2 regions of the Clostridium sp. LIBA-8841 genome follow, and region 2 is predicted to be linked to the other one. Evidence: a T-box and tRNA genes for the amino acid it is inferred to sense, from the RefSeq annotation. Region 2 holds a T-box; the other holds one or more tRNA genes.
What was found. The T-box of region 2 lies ahead of asnS (asparagine--tRNA ligase). A T-box ahead of a tRNA ligase gene usually reads a tRNA of that ligase, here a tRNA-Asn.

Region 1 (7,793 bases), 290 kb from region 2:
AATAGCCGTAGTTTTAAAAGGAGCGCTTTTTTTAGGTTTCTCTCTAAATCAAGATCCACGTGTGCTTAATTTTGGATTAGGATATAGACAAGCTAGTTATTTTTTAAATTATTACATAGCATTTGCAGCAATATTCATAAGTATATGTTTCTTATTTAAAAACAAAGGTAAATTTTTCTCATTAATAATTGTAGACTTATTTATCTCTATACTTACAATGATGGATATCTGGTATTTTAGAGGATTCCAAACAGTTCCATCAATAATGCTATTAAAGCAAACTGCTAATTTAGATAATCTTGGAGATAGTATTTTTTCCATGGCTACTCCATATGACTTACTATTTTTCGTAGACTTTATTATTTTAATAATAGCTTTCATAATTTTTAGAAAAAGCTTTAAAAACTGTAAGTCTAACTGGAAGGGTACTTTAGTTGTTTTAATTATCTCAATTTGTTACATAGGTTATGTTCCTTTTAACGTTAATGTTTTAAAAAGAGAAAATGTTAAAAACTCATACTTATTTAGCAACTATGACCCAACTGATACAGTAGAGTATTTTTCACCAGTCGGTTATCATATTTTTGACATATATAATGTTTACAAAAATTCTAAACCGTATGAAATGACAGCAGAAGATCAAGCACAAATAAAAGAATACTATGATTTTAAAAATGAAAATCTACCTGATAATGAATACAAGGGAATGTTCAAAGGAAAGAACTTAGTAGTAATACAAGTTGAATCTCTTGAAGACTTTGTTATAAATCAAAAAATAGATGGACAAGAAATAACTCCAAACATAAATAAGTTATTAAATAATTCTATTTATTTCCCTAATATATTCGAACAGGTTAATGAGGGTACAAGCTCTGACTCTGACTTAATGGTTAATACTTCTATGCTTCCATTAAGACAAGGAAGTACTTTCTTTAGAAATCCAGCTACAACTTATAACTCAATGCCTAACATCTTAGAAAAAGACGGATACAGTACTATTGCTATTCATCCAGATAAAGGTTCATTCTGGAACTATGCTCAAGGATTAACTGGCATAGGTTTTGATAAGTTTGTAGATTACTATTCATTTAATCACGATGAAACTATTGGAATGGGAATAAGTGACGGAAGCTACTTCAAACAAGTTGCACCAATGCTTAAAGAAATGAAACAACCATTCTACGCATTTACAGTCACTTTAACAAGCCACGGACCATTCGATTTACCAAAAGATTACCGTGAATTAAAACTTAGTCCTGAACTTGATAATAATGTTTTAGGAGGATACTTCCAAAGTGTTCATTACACTGATGCTCAAATAGGTATGTTCATAGACTTATTAGAAAAAGAAGGCCTTTTAGAAAACACTGTTGTTGCAATAGAAGGTGACCATACTGGTCCTCATAAATATTACAATAGTAATATTGAATCATTATCTAACCCAGAGTCTTGGTGGCTAGACAATGGAAATCATACAGTTCCATTAGTTATTTATAACCCAAGTGTTAAGACTCCTGTAAAAGATGATGTTTATGGTGGCCAAATAGATATAATGCCAACACTTTTATACTTATTAGGTGTTGATAACAATGTATATCAAAATACAGCTTTAGGTAGAAACTTATTAAATACTAATAGATCTTACGCAGTCTTAACTGATAGAACTGTAAAAGGAGAACTTACAGATAAAGAAAAACAAATAGTAGGTAATTCATTAGATTTATCTGATAAGATGATTAGAGCTAATTACTTTAAAGATAAGATACCTAATAATAATTAAAGAAAAGAGCTGAATTTAATATTTTAAATTCAGCTCTTTCTTTAATCTTTATTAGGTTATTTTTTTAGCTCCATATACATTTTCAACAGTTTCATTCCAGTACTTAACGTAATCCCCTACAGCCCATTCAGCCATAACAATTTTTTCATCACTATTTATGTTAATCTCTCCTAACCTTTCACCTAAACGGCCATCTGTAATCTTATATATTGACAATTTATCCTTAGCTAAGGTTATCGCTATTTTTCCATTTGGTGCTGTCACAACATCTCTAACATCTCTTCCTAATGATGAAACTTGACTCCAAGGAACCGCTAACGTATCATAGTTTATCAATATAGGCACTGGATTTATATTTATATCAAATGGTTCAGAATTATCAAATGATTTCTTTTCATTTAATAAACCTTCTAAATGCCAATTTCCATTTTTTCTCTGAAGAGTTATATTAGAATATTTATTTTTAGTATAATATTCTTTTCCATCTATATTATATTTCTGAATAGCTTTTTCTTCACTCTTATTATAATTTTCCTCTTGTTCTTTTCCAAAAAGATTAACTATGTCCATACTTTTATATGTATTCATAGTATCAATTGGTATTATGTTATATTCATTATAACTTCCTTTGAAGTCATCTCCTGAATAAGATTCTAACCCAATATAATCATTTCCTACAAAAGTTATTTCTTCATATATTCCTTTTTTAGTTTGTTCACCTTTTACTTCTTTTTTATCATTTGGATCCTTCTTTCTACTTGTAACTTCAAGTTTATTTTCCATTACACCATTTTCAAAATTTGAATCTAAACTTATGTTTGAGAATCCATTAACTCTTGGTAATAATAAAGAGTCTTCTAAAACCATTATAGGCTGAAGTTCATTATCAATTACAGATATCCATAATGTTTTATAATCAGCCTTCTCAAAATCATCTTTTTCTACGTGAGCTGGCTCTTTAAGCCCAAGTAAAATTCCTACATCCTTTTGATAATATTCTGGACTTATACTTTTTACGGAATACGTATTTCCTTGGTCTACAACCACCTTTTCTGAACTCTTAGTAGATGCCTGTGGAACACTAGAAACTTTCTTTAATTTAATTAGATTATCAGATAATAATATATATGCCTCATTTTCATTAATTGAAATCATATTTAAATATGTTTTATTGCTATCATATATGGCCGTAACATCTATATAATCACTTTTTATTGTATCCTTTATTTCCTTCTTAATTTCTAAATCATCTATTTCTTTAAAGAACACATTTCTTTCTACTCTTTTTAACTTAAAATTAGGATTTGCTATAATGCTTACACCATTTACTACTAACTCATTCTTACTTATATTAATAAATTCTCCTTTTTCAAAGCGAAAAGTTCCATCTGTACTCTCTATATTGTTTTGACTATTATCATGTAATTTACTTACTACTTCCCATTCTCCTAATATCTTTATATTATCTGACTCTGGTGGAGTTATTTTAGATACATCAAAAGATTCATTTTGAGAACATCCTGTCATAAAAATACTAATAATCATAAAGAAGATTATATAAATTTTTTTCATAAAACACCTCTTTTAATTAATTTAACTCATCCTCCACACTGCTTATTAACTTTTTAGGTAAATATATAGTTACCTTTGTTCCCTTACCTAGTTCACTATATATTTCTAAAGTTCCCTCATGTAGGGCTATAATTTCATCACATATAGATAATCCTATACCATTTTGTGACTTTGAATTTTTCCCCTTATAAAATTTCTCTTTTACTCTAGGTAACTCTTCTTTACTTATTCCACATCCAGTATCAATTATATTAATATATATACCTTCATCAGCATATAAGAAATCTATTATTATACTTTCATTTTCATGAGTAAATTTAAACGCATTATCTAGTATATTTATGAATACCTGCTTTAGCCTATCCCTATCTCCAACTATTATAAAATCTTCTTTTTCAATTCCTTTTAGAATAAGCTGCTTATGTTCTCTTTCCGCTCTAGGATTCATATATAATTTTAAGTATTCTATAAAATCTTTTAAGTTTATTTCTTCATATTTTAATTTAATTTTCCCACTAACGAATTTTGAAAAGTCTAAAAGTTCTTCAACCATATTACTTAGTCTATCAGCTTCCTTTTCAATTATGTCAAAGCCCATCTTTAATGTTTCTCTATCCGTAAACTCGTTATTTAAAGTTATAGCCCACCCTTTTATAGATGTTAATGGTGTTCTAAGTTCATGAGAAACTGAAGATATAAATTCATTCTTTAATCTCTCTCTATTTTCGATTTCCTCAGCCATTATATTAAGACTATCAGCTAACTTTTCAATCTCATCATTGGTAACAATTTTATTCCTTACTTTTAAATTTCCCTTAGCCATCTGTTCTGAAACTTTTATTAATTCTGATATTGGATTTACTATACTATTAGCTAAAAAATAACTTAATATTATACCTATAGCTAAAACTGTTAGTCCTATTACAATAAATACTAAGAAAAAGTTTAGTATAAAATTATCAACATTTCTAAGTGAACTTATATATCTTATAACTCCTACAATTTCATTAGACGAATTTCTTAATGGTGCTGAAATAGCCATTACCTTACCAGTATAATCTGGAGCCGTTCCAACCCATTTAGCGGTATCTCCTTCTAAAGCTCTTTTTACATCTATAGGTATAGTATTCTCTTTTTGCTCTAGTCCTATAGAATCCATTATCAATTGCCCTTTTAAATCATAAATTTGAACTTGAGCCTCTGTTTGCTTCCAAAATATATCCACATCTTCATAAACATTTTCTTCTAAACTAACATTTGATAAATATCTCTTATAAAAATCAACAGATATATTTATTTGACTTAATAATATTTCTTCTGTATTTTGATAATAATACCTAGAAATAAAAATCAAGAACATGGCTGAAACTATAATAATAGTTGATAACAAAACAACTAAAAAGTTTTTCATTAGCCTAGTCTTTATACTTTTCATAAACTATACTCCTATCTTTCACCTCTATATCTTTTAATAAGTTAGGTAACCTTAAATACTATCTTTTCCATCTATAGCCTGTTCCCCAAACAGTTTCTATGTACTTAGGTTTTGAAGAATTATCCTCTATTTTTGCTCTTAATCTTCTTATATTAACATCAACTATTTTGGGATCTCCAAAGAAATCAATTCCCCAAACCAAGTTTAATAATTCATCTCTAGTAAATGCCTTACCTGGATTTTGCATGAATATTTTCATCAATAGAAACTCTTTAGGTGTAACATCTATTTCTATCTCTTCTTTATATAAACTTTGAGAATATAAGTCTAACTTGAAGCTATCAACTTCTATGCTATCACTATTATTTTCTTCACTTATTCCCTCTAATCTCCTAATTAAAGCTTTCACTCTTAAAGTTATTTCTAATGGATTAAATGGTTTTAAGACATAGTCATCCGCTCCAAATTGAAGCCCCATTATTTTATCCATATCTTCCCCTTTAGCAGTTAACATTATTATGCCCATCTTAGGAAAACTTTCCCTCAAGGTTTGGCATACTTCAAAGCCACTCATTCCAGGCAACATAACATCTAATATAGCTATATCTGGCTTTTCTATTAATGCTTTTCTTACTCCTTCTTCTCCGCTTTCACATTCTATAACTTGAAATTTCTCTCTTTGAAAATTTATTCTTAAAAAACCTCTTATGCTTTCTTCATCTTCTACAAGTAAAATCTTCATCTCTACAACTCCTTATATTCCATTAAATTTCTCTAACATATTTAAACTATTTAAATTTCAATAAACATTCTCAATATTATTATCATATTCTTTTTTATTATATACAATATTGAACTTTCTTTAATTACAAATAGCTTACACTAAAAATATCGAATTAAATAAAATTTTTATTTTAAATACAAAAAAAGTTATAAACTAATAAAATATTAATTCATAACTTACTTATCTATTTTAAATTAATTTTGAATAAAAAAAATGGCTCCTCGGAGAGGACTCGAACCTCCAACCTATCGGTTAACAGCCGAGTGCTCCACCATTGAGCTACCGAGGAACATTTTATTGAAAGATTTTGTTCTTTCAAAATTGCACATAATTAATACTATATTTGGTCAAGCCCTCGATCTATTAGTATCGGTCAGCTGAACATGTTACCATGCTTACACCCCCGACCTATCAACCTTGTGTTCTTCAAGGGATCTTACTAGCTTACGCTATGGGAAATCTCATCTTGAGGTTGGCTTCACGCTTAGATGCTTTCAGCGTTTATCCATTCCCGACTTAGCTACCCAGCTGTGCTCTTGGCAGAACAACTGGTACACCAGAGGTCAGTCCATCCCGGTCCTCTCGTACTAAGGACAGCTCCTCTCAAATTTCCTACGCCCGCGACGGATAGGGACCGAACTGTCTCACGACGTTCTGAACCCAGCTCGCGTGCCGCTTTAATGGGCGAACAGCCCAACCCTTGGGACCTACTTCAGCCCCAGGATGCGACGAGCCGACATCGAGGTGCCAAACCTCCCCGTCGATGTGGACTCTTGGGGGAGATCAGCCTGTTATCCCCGAGGTAGCTTTTATCCGTTGAGCGATGGCCCTCCCACGAGGTACCACCGGATCACTAAGCCCGACTTTCGTCCCTGCTCCACTTGTGGGTGTCGCAGTCAGGCTCCCTTCTGCCTTTGCACTCTACGAACGATTTCCGACCGTTCTGAGGGAACCTTTGGGCGCCTCCGTTACTTTTTAGGAGGCGACCGCCCCAGTCAAACTGCCCACCTAACAATGTCCTGTGACCAGATTCATGGCCGCCAGTTAGAATTTCAGTACTGTCAGGGTGGTATCCCAAGGATGACTCCACCAAGGCTGACGCCCTGGTTTCCTAGTCTCCCACCTATCCTGTACAGACAATACCAAAACTCAATGCTAAGCTACAGTAAAGCTCTACGGGGTCTTTCCGTCCAATCGCGGGTAGCGAGCATCTTCACTCGCACTACAACTTCGCCGGATTTACAGTTGAGACAGTGCCCAAGTCATTACGCCATTCGTGCGGGTCAGAACTTACCTGACAAGGAATTTCGCTACCTTAGGACCGTTATAGTTACGGCCGCCGTTTACTGGGGCTTAAGTTCACACCTTCGCTTGCGCTAAGTGTTCCCCTTAACCTTCCAGCACCGGGCAGGCGTCAGCCCCTATACATCAGCTTACGCTTTAGCAGAGACCTGTGTTTTTGCTAAACAGTTGCTTGGGCCTATTCTCTGCGGCCTACTCTCGTAGGCACCCCTTCTCGCGAACTTACGGGGTCAATTTGCCGAGTTCCTTAACTGTAATTCTTCCGCCGGCCTTAGGATTCTCTCCTCACCTACCTGTGTCGGTTTGCGGTACGGGCACTACTTCTCTCTCTAGACGCTTTTCTTGGCAGCGTGGAATCATGTACTTCGGTTCCGTAGAACCTTCCCCATCACGCCTCAGCATTATGAAAGCGGATTTGCCTACTTTCACTGCCTAAACGCTTAGACTAGCATCCAATAGCTAGCACACACTATCCTCCTGCGTCACGCCATCGATAATAACGATGGTAGTGGTACTGGAATATCAACCAGTTGTCCATCACCTACGCCTTTCGGCCTCGGCTTAGGTCCCGACTAACCCTCAGCGGACGAACCTTCCTGAGGAAACCTTAGGTTTTCGGCCTGTGGGATTCTCACCCACATCTCGCTACTGATGCCAACATTCTCACTCGTAACCAGTCCACCGCTCCTTACGGTACGACTTCAGCCCGGTTACGACGCTCTCCTACCGCTTGAACTAAGTTCAAGCCCGTAGCTTCGGTGGTAAGTTTAGCCCCGTTACATTTTCGGCGCAAGATCTCTCGACTAGTGAGCTATTACGCACTCTTTTAATGAGTGGCTGCTTCTAAGCCAACATCCTAGTTGTCTTAGAAATCTCACATCCTTTCCCACTTAACTTACACTTTGGGACCTTAGCTGACG
Region 2 (7,793 bases):
TACTAGTGCTATTATGTTTTCATTTAGAGTATCATCATCGCTATATTCTCTAAGGATTCTTCTAGTTATTTCTCCTCCAACTCTATCGTGTATTGGGTTTAAAGTTCTCGCTTTTCCAATATCATGGAAGAATGCAGACCACATAAAAGCTTTTGGGTCGTTAGATAAATCTTTGTATTTTGAAGCTAGGTCTACTACATTTAATGTATGAGTCCAAGGATTAGATTGGTCGATTTGATTTTCTTTATTAAGTTGGTTGAAAATATTAAAAGAAGAATTTTTAAATGATTCTTCATCCTTAATTTGATTTAAGAATATGGATGGTTTATTATCCTCTAATAAATGCTTCTCAATTTTTAAAAATAAGTTTTGATTATTCATTGTGTACCCCCTAATTAAATACTTATTTTAATAATTAACAATAGTAAGCATTTTTAAACAGTTAAATTAAAAAAAAGGAACATATAATAAAGCAGGAGGTAATTTTTTATGAGTAATACCATTAGATTATCAGGAATCGCCTATGAGAGTTTAGTAAATGGACCAGGAATAAGAAGAGTTTTCTTTTCACAAGGATGTAGACATAATTGCAGAGGATGTTTTAATCCAGATACTCACGACTTTAATGGTGGTGAGGAAATGGACATAGATGAATTAATAAAAGACTTATCAGAAAATCCTTTTATAGATGGAGTAACATTTAGTGGTGGAGATCCATTAGAACAAGCTAATAAGTTCATATATATAGCTAAGGCAGCTAAAGACTTTGGATTAAATGTTTGGAGCTATACTGGATATAGATTTGAACACTTATTAGAAAAGGCTGATGAGTTTAATAAGTGGAAAGAATTTTTAGAGAATATAGATGTATTGGTTGATGGAAAATTTGAAATAGATAATAAAGAAGATGGACTTAAATTTAGAGGTTCTTCAAATCAAAGAATAATAGACGTTAAAAAAAGTTTAAAAGAAGGAAGAATAATTGAACTGGAATTTTAAGAATTAAGATTTTGTAAAAAACTTCAATTGTAATATGTTCATAATAGTTTATGCGAAAAAGCTATGGTAAAATTATTTATATAAATATTGGGAAGTTGAGAATTAGATTGCTTAAGGGGAGTAGAAAGCGTATATGTTAGAATTTATTTTAGGCAAAAATGAATTTGTAAAGTGTCGAAAAGAATTTATAAGCAGAGAATTTTTCATATGGATTTTGTTTGAGATCTTAGGAGCTGTATTTGTATTTGTAATGACCATGGTGTTCATTAAGGCTAGTAAAAATCTTAACAATAGTTTTTATGCAATTACCTTACTAGCATGGCTTATTTTTTCTATAATATGCAATATTAAAAATAGAAAGATAATAGAGGAAAGTATAAATGAAAAAGTAAACTTTCTAGAGAGTAAAAACATGTTTGGTAAGTGTACAGTTGAGGTTATGAGTCATGGGTTAAAAATAAAATACAATGAAGGAATTGAAGAAAGAATGTATCCATGGAAAATCATAAGAGAAATTTCTTCTTTTAGGGGAAATATATATATATTTATATCTTCAATTGATTATATTTCAATTCCACAGGAAGCTTTCAGAAATAGTGAAGAGCGTGTTTCCTTCTTAAACAAAATAAATAATGATAGAAATAATGTTAGAGAACGTATATTATCTATTATTGGATTAGCATAAAGCTTAACTTTATAGTTAAGCTTTTTTTTTATTGATTCTTTTTTTAGTGAGTGTTGATTTAAAAAAGAGCCTTTATATTAAATCTGGTAATCTAGGTTACATACTTTTTTTAACTTTAGATATATATTAAAAATAGATTATTAAAAACAAATGTGATATATTAATTATAAAAATTTAAAGAGGTGGAAAATAAATGTATAATTTTTTAGTAAAGAAAACAAAGTGTACAGAAACAAATGCATTATTAATCCCATATTTTGAAGATGAAACAAAGATACCTAATGAAGAAATTAACAGTAAGATAGATATACTTAAGAAAAAAGGCCAATTTAAAGGAGCTTATGGAGAAATATTCAGTATAAATAGAATGACTAATGAGGATATACAAGATGTAATTTTATTAGGTCTTGGAAAATCAAAAGAGTTAACTAAAGAAAAATTAAGAAGAGCCTTTGGTAAAGTCGTAAATGAGATTAAGAGATTGAAGAGTGAAAGTGTTTTCTTAAGATTTGATTCAGTAGATAATATAGGAATAGAAGATACTTTAAAAGCAATGGTAGAAGGATTAGCTTTATCATCATATACATTTAATAAATACAAGAGTAATAAAAAAGAAGAGGCCGATGTCACTATTCATATTGGTGGACATAACATTAAAGAAGAGGATATAGAACGTTGTGAAAAAGCTGTTAGTGAAGCAATTTTACTTTCAGAAACTACTTGTTTAGCAAGAGATTTAGTAAATGAACCTGCTAACAAGATGTATCCAGAGACTTTAGCTGAAGAAGTTCAAAATATAGGTTCAAAATATGGCTTTGAAGTTGAAGTCTTTGATGAAAAACAAATAGAGGAATTAAAAATGGAATCTTTCTTATCAGTAGGAAAGGGCTCAGATAATCTACCAAGACTTATTGTAATGAGATATTTTGGTGATAGAGATAATATGGATAATAGATTAGCATTAGTAGGAAAGGGATTAACTTATGATTCAGGTGGATATTCTTTAAAAACTAATGCAGGAATGGTTACAATGAAGGCTGATATGGGAGGCGCTGCTGCTGTTATAGGAGCTATAAGTGCTATAGCTAAGAAAAATCTAAAAATAAATGTAATAGCTGTAGTTGCTGCTTGTGAAAACTTAATATCAGGTCATGCATATAAGCCAGGAGATATAATTGGTTCTATGGCTGGTAAGACAATAGAAATTTTAAATACTGATGCTGAGGGAAGACTTACTTTAATAGATGCTGTAACTTATGCTATAGAAAAAGAAAAAGCTAGTGAGGTTATAGATGTAGCTACTTTAACTGGTGCCGCTGTGGTTTCTTTAGGTGAAGATGTTACAGCTGTATTAACTAACAAGGATGAATTTTATGGGGAATTAAGAGAAGCTGCAAAGGAAACTGGAGAAAAGGTATGGCAAATGCCTAGCTTTGAAGATTACAATAAGCTTATAGAATCAAACATAGCAGATTTGAAAAATATAGGTGGAAAATATGCAGGAACAATAACAGCTGGTTTATTCATTGGTGAATTTGTTGACAATAAACCATGGTTACATTTAGATATAGCAGGACCAGCATTCTCTGATAAAAAAGGAGATTATTGTCCAGTAGGCGGTACAGGTGCCGGTGTTAGAACATTATATGAATTAGCAAATAAAAGATGCCAATAGTATAATAAATAATCATTCTATTAATATTAAACTAAATAAAAAAGAAGTGGAGAAATCCACTTCTTTTTTTATTAGAATTCTGATGAACCAGTAGTTCTTGGGAATGGAATTACATCTCTTATGTTAGCCATTCCTGTGATGTACATGATTAATCTTTCGAAACCTAGACCAAATCCTGAGTGAACAGTTTCACCGTATTTTCTAAGTTCTAAGTACCACCAGTAATCTTCTTCACTTAAGTTTAATTCAGCCATTCTAGCTTTTAAAACATCAAGTCTTTCTTCTCTTTGGCTACCACCTATGATTTCTCCTATTCCAGGAACTAAGCAATCCATAGCAGCAACTGTTTTTCCGTCTTCGTTTAATCTCATGTAGAATGCTTTAATATCTTTTGGATAGTCAGTTACGAATACAGGTTTTTTGAATATTTCTTCTGTTAAATATCTTTCGTGCTCAGTTTGAAGATCTATTCCCCACTCAACTGGATATTCGAATTCTTTACCTGATTCTTGAAGTAATCTAACAGCTTCAGTGTAAGTAACTTTTCCGAATTCTGAGCTTACAACATGGTTTAATCTTTCTAATAATCCTTTATCAACAAATTGGTTGAAGAATGCTATTTCTTCTGGACATTCATCCATAACATATTTTATAACGTATTTTAACATGTTTTCAGCAACTTCCATGTCATCTACTAAATCAGCAAATGCCATTTCAGGTTCTATCATCCAGAACTCAGCAGCATGTTTCACTGTGTTTGAGTTTTCTGCTCTAAATGTAGGTCCAAAAGTATAAATATTTCTAAATGCTAAAGCGAAACACTCAGCATTTAATTGTCCAGAAACTGTAAGGTTAGTTTCTTTTCCAAAGAAATCTTGTGAGAAGTCAATTCCACCTTCTTCAGCTATTGGAGGAGCCATCATGTCTAAAGTTGTTACTCTGAACATTTCTCCAGCACCTTCAGCATCTGAACCAGTTATTATTGGAGTATGAGTGTAAACAAATCCTTGATCTTGGAAGAACTTATGTATAGCATAAGCTGCAACACTTCTTACTCTGAATGTAGCTGAGAAAGCATTACTTCTTGGTCTTAAGTGAGCTATTGTTCTTAAGTACTCAAAAGTATGTCTTTTCTTTTGTAGAGGATAATCTGAATCTGACATTCCTTCTACTATTATTTCTTCTGCTTGAATTTCAAATGGTTGTTTTGAATCTGGAGTTTCAACTAAAGTTCCTATAACTGAGATTGATGAACTTATAGGTAATTTAGAAATTTCTTTATAATTTGATACTTTAGCACTATCAAAAACAACTTGAACGTTTTTAAAGAAAGAACCATCATTAACTTCTATAAATCCAAAAGCATTTGATGCTCTTAAAGTTCTTATCCAACCTGATATTTTTACTTTTTTATCACTATATTCACTAGTGTTTCTGTAAAGACTTTTTACTAAAACTACATCTTTCATTATTGTTTCCTCTCTTTCTTAATTAAGTTTTTATTCCAAATAAAAAAGCCCTTCATCCACATTAAGATAATGGGACGAATGGCATTATTCGCGGTACCACCCAAATTGCTATAAAAATAGCCGGCTTTATGAACACAAAAATGTTCTTCAAGTATAACGGTTTGAATCCGTCTAAGTCTACTCTCCAAAGTGGATTTCGGTTAGAAACTCAGAGATGTTCTTCAGAATAGGCTTCACTGCAGAACTCACACCATAATCTGCTCGCTGTTAGCTACTTCCTAAGCTTACTCTTCTCTTCATAGTAAATAAAAATCTTATTTAGTTCGATTAATAATGATTTTACAATAAAACATTAACATTTGCAATATTAACCACATAGAAATATATAGATATAGTATGCAATAGGGGAGTTTTTATGTGCAATTTTTTTGAAGATAAGTTTGAACAAATAAATAAATTAAAGTACTTAATGACTTTAGCAAGAAAAGATAAAAATTCTAAAATATATAAGGACAAAATAGAAGCTGTTTTCCAAGAGTTTGAAGGATTTAGAACAAGGAATAAAGAGGTGGATATGTTAATTCTTACTCCAGAAGAATTGGCTAGTTTCAATGGAAAAAATGGAAAACCTGAATATGTTGCTATAGATGGTGTTATTTATGATGTCACAAACATAGATTTATTTAAAAAGAGTCCATACAATGAATTAATGTTAGGAAGAGATTTAACTAAGGAATTTAATGAATATAATGAAAGAGATTTGTCTTTGTTATCTAAGATTCCTAATGTAGGATTATTGGCAGAGCCAGAGGAAATTCAGTTTATAGAGGATGTAGAAGAATATTATCCGCAAAAAACATTAAAAATAATGAGTTCAGAAGAATTAAAAAAATATAATGGAGAGGATGGAAAACCTTCTTATATGGCTATTGATGATATGGTCTATGATGTAACTGGACTATCATTTTTAAAATTAAGGTCTTATAAAAAATTACCTTTAGGAGTTGATGCAACTAAAGAGTTTAATGAATATTATAAAGACAATAGAGATGTTTTAAAAGGAGCTAGAATAGTAGCAATATTACATGATTTTGAAGAAAGTCAAAGAGGCAAGCATATTCAAGCTATCAATAGAGATTTAACATTAGGTGAGTTAAAAAATTATGATGGGAAAAATGGAAATGCAGCTTATATAGCAGTAGATGGAGTAATTTATGATGTAAGCAATATAGATACATTTAAAAAGAATCCCTATAATAAATTAAAATTAGGAAGTGATCTTACTTCATTCTTTAATGAATATCGTAATGGAGATAGAAGTATATTGATTGAATTACCTATAATTGGAACAGTTGTTTATGATAAGATAGATTATTTAGAAAGAAATAAAGTTAAGGAATTTAACATAAATGAACTTAGCAAATATGATGGTAAGAATGGAAATCCACCATATATAGCTATATTTGGTACAGTTTATGATTTAACAGATGTAGAAGGATGGAGAGAAAAAAATATAAAGGTTGGATGTGACTTAACAGGTGAATATAAAGAGACTTATGGAAATGATAAGACACCACTAAAAAATTTAAGTATTGCAGGAGTTTTAAGTTGTAGTTATAAGGATTGTTAAAAAATAAAGCTAGATTAAAATTAATCTAGCTTTATTTTTATTCTTTTCCAGACTCATAAGAATAAATTAATTTTTGAGGAAAGTTTTTCATTTCCATATCTTTCATAGTTCTTTTAAATTCATAAGGAACAGTTTTCATTTCTACTTTTAATTTAAATTCATTAGAGAAGTCTAGGATCACATAAGTTGCATGAGGTTTACCGTTTTTAGGTTTACCAACACTACCATCATTTATTATAACTTTGTTTCCCACCTTTTTAGCGTAAGGAATATGAGTATGAGCACAAACTAAAACATCCTCTTTAAGTTCGCTCATTATTTCATCTAATTCAGAATAATCTTCACTTAGATATTCATTTATTCTTCTTGGGCTACCATGAACAAATTTAATAGATTTTCCACATACATTTATAGAAAGATCATTAGGTAAGTTATCTAAATAGTATCTATTTGGTGTTCTTAGTTCGGCTGCTGTCCAAGGAAGAGAAAAAGAGTTTATCTCTGTATCTCTAATGTATGTATAATCATTATCCACAACAGAAGCATCATAATTACCTTTTAAGGATAGAATATTTCTTCTCTTAATAAGTGCTATTACTTCATTAGGATGAGGTCCATAACCAACTAAATCTCCTAAACATATTATAGAATCAATATTTTGGTTATCTATATCTTCTAAAACTTCTCTTAAGGCATATAAGTTTCCATGTATATCTGATATTACTGCTATTCTCAATTTTAAGACCTCCTGTTTATTAAGTATTTTTTTACTATAAATATTATATAACAATTTAATGGACAAAATAAAAAAATTAATGGATAAAATAAAAAAATAAATATTACAAATAGTAAAGTTATATAAATTATTAGATAATTTGAAACTATGATATAATTTATTTAAAGAATTTTAACTATTTAGAGAGGAGTGATTAGGGTGAAAGAAGGAAGAGTAAAAAGAATTTTAGAAGCTATGGAGGCAAATAATATACCTCAAATGTTAGTTTCTTCACCTGCATCAATATTTTATTTAACAGGTAAGTGGATATCACCAGGAGAAAGGATGATAACACTTTATTTAAATACAAAAGGTGAGCAAAAGTTCATAGTAAATGAACTATTTCCAATAAATGAGGATTTAGGTATTGATATTTTATGGTATAACGATACTATGAATCCAATAGATATTTTAGATGAAATAATAGATCATGATGAAGTTTTAGGAATAGATAAAGATTGGAAAGCACATTTCTTAATTCAATTATTAGATAGAAAATCAGCAAAGAAATTTGTTAATGGATCACCTATAGTTGATAGAGTTAGAATGAGAAAAGATGA

Region 1: it encodes a tRNA-Asn, which carries the amino acid that the T-box ahead of asnS (asparagine--tRNA ligase) is inferred to sense. The anticodon was not compared.

What each region holds. Positions count from the first base shown of each region.
Region 1 covers NZ_CM173488.1:3,349,181-3,356,973, forward strand. Annotated here, with positions in the region: gene AC2A4K_RS14755 (LTA synthase family protein) at 1-1,780, shown strand, start outside; gene AC2A4K_RS14760 (hypothetical protein) at 1,832-3,352, opposite strand; gene AC2A4K_RS14765 (sensor histidine kinase) at 3,369-4,787, opposite strand; gene AC2A4K_RS14770 (response regulator transcription factor) at 4,846-5,529, opposite strand; tRNA gene AC2A4K_RS14775 (tRNA-Asn) at 5,786-5,860, opposite strand; rRNA gene AC2A4K_RS14780 (23S ribosomal RNA) at 5,915-7,793, opposite strand, start outside.
Region 2 covers NZ_CM173488.1:3,639,721-3,647,513, reverse strand. Annotated here, with positions in the region: gene AC2A4K_RS16315 (HD domain-containing protein) at 1-381, opposite strand, end outside; gene nrdG (anaerobic ribonucleoside-triphosphate reductase activating protein) at 490-999, shown strand; gene AC2A4K_RS16305 (YcxB family protein) at 1,133-1,684, shown strand; gene AC2A4K_RS16300 (leucyl aminopeptidase) at 1,878-3,359, shown strand; gene asnS (asparagine--tRNA ligase) at 3,431-4,828, opposite strand; T-box leader at 4,896-5,137, opposite strand; gene AC2A4K_RS16290 (cytochrome b5 domain-containing protein) at 5,244-6,458, shown strand; gene AC2A4K_RS16285 (metallophosphoesterase family protein) at 6,496-7,194, opposite strand; gene AC2A4K_RS16280 (M24 family metallopeptidase) at 7,393-7,793, shown strand, end outside.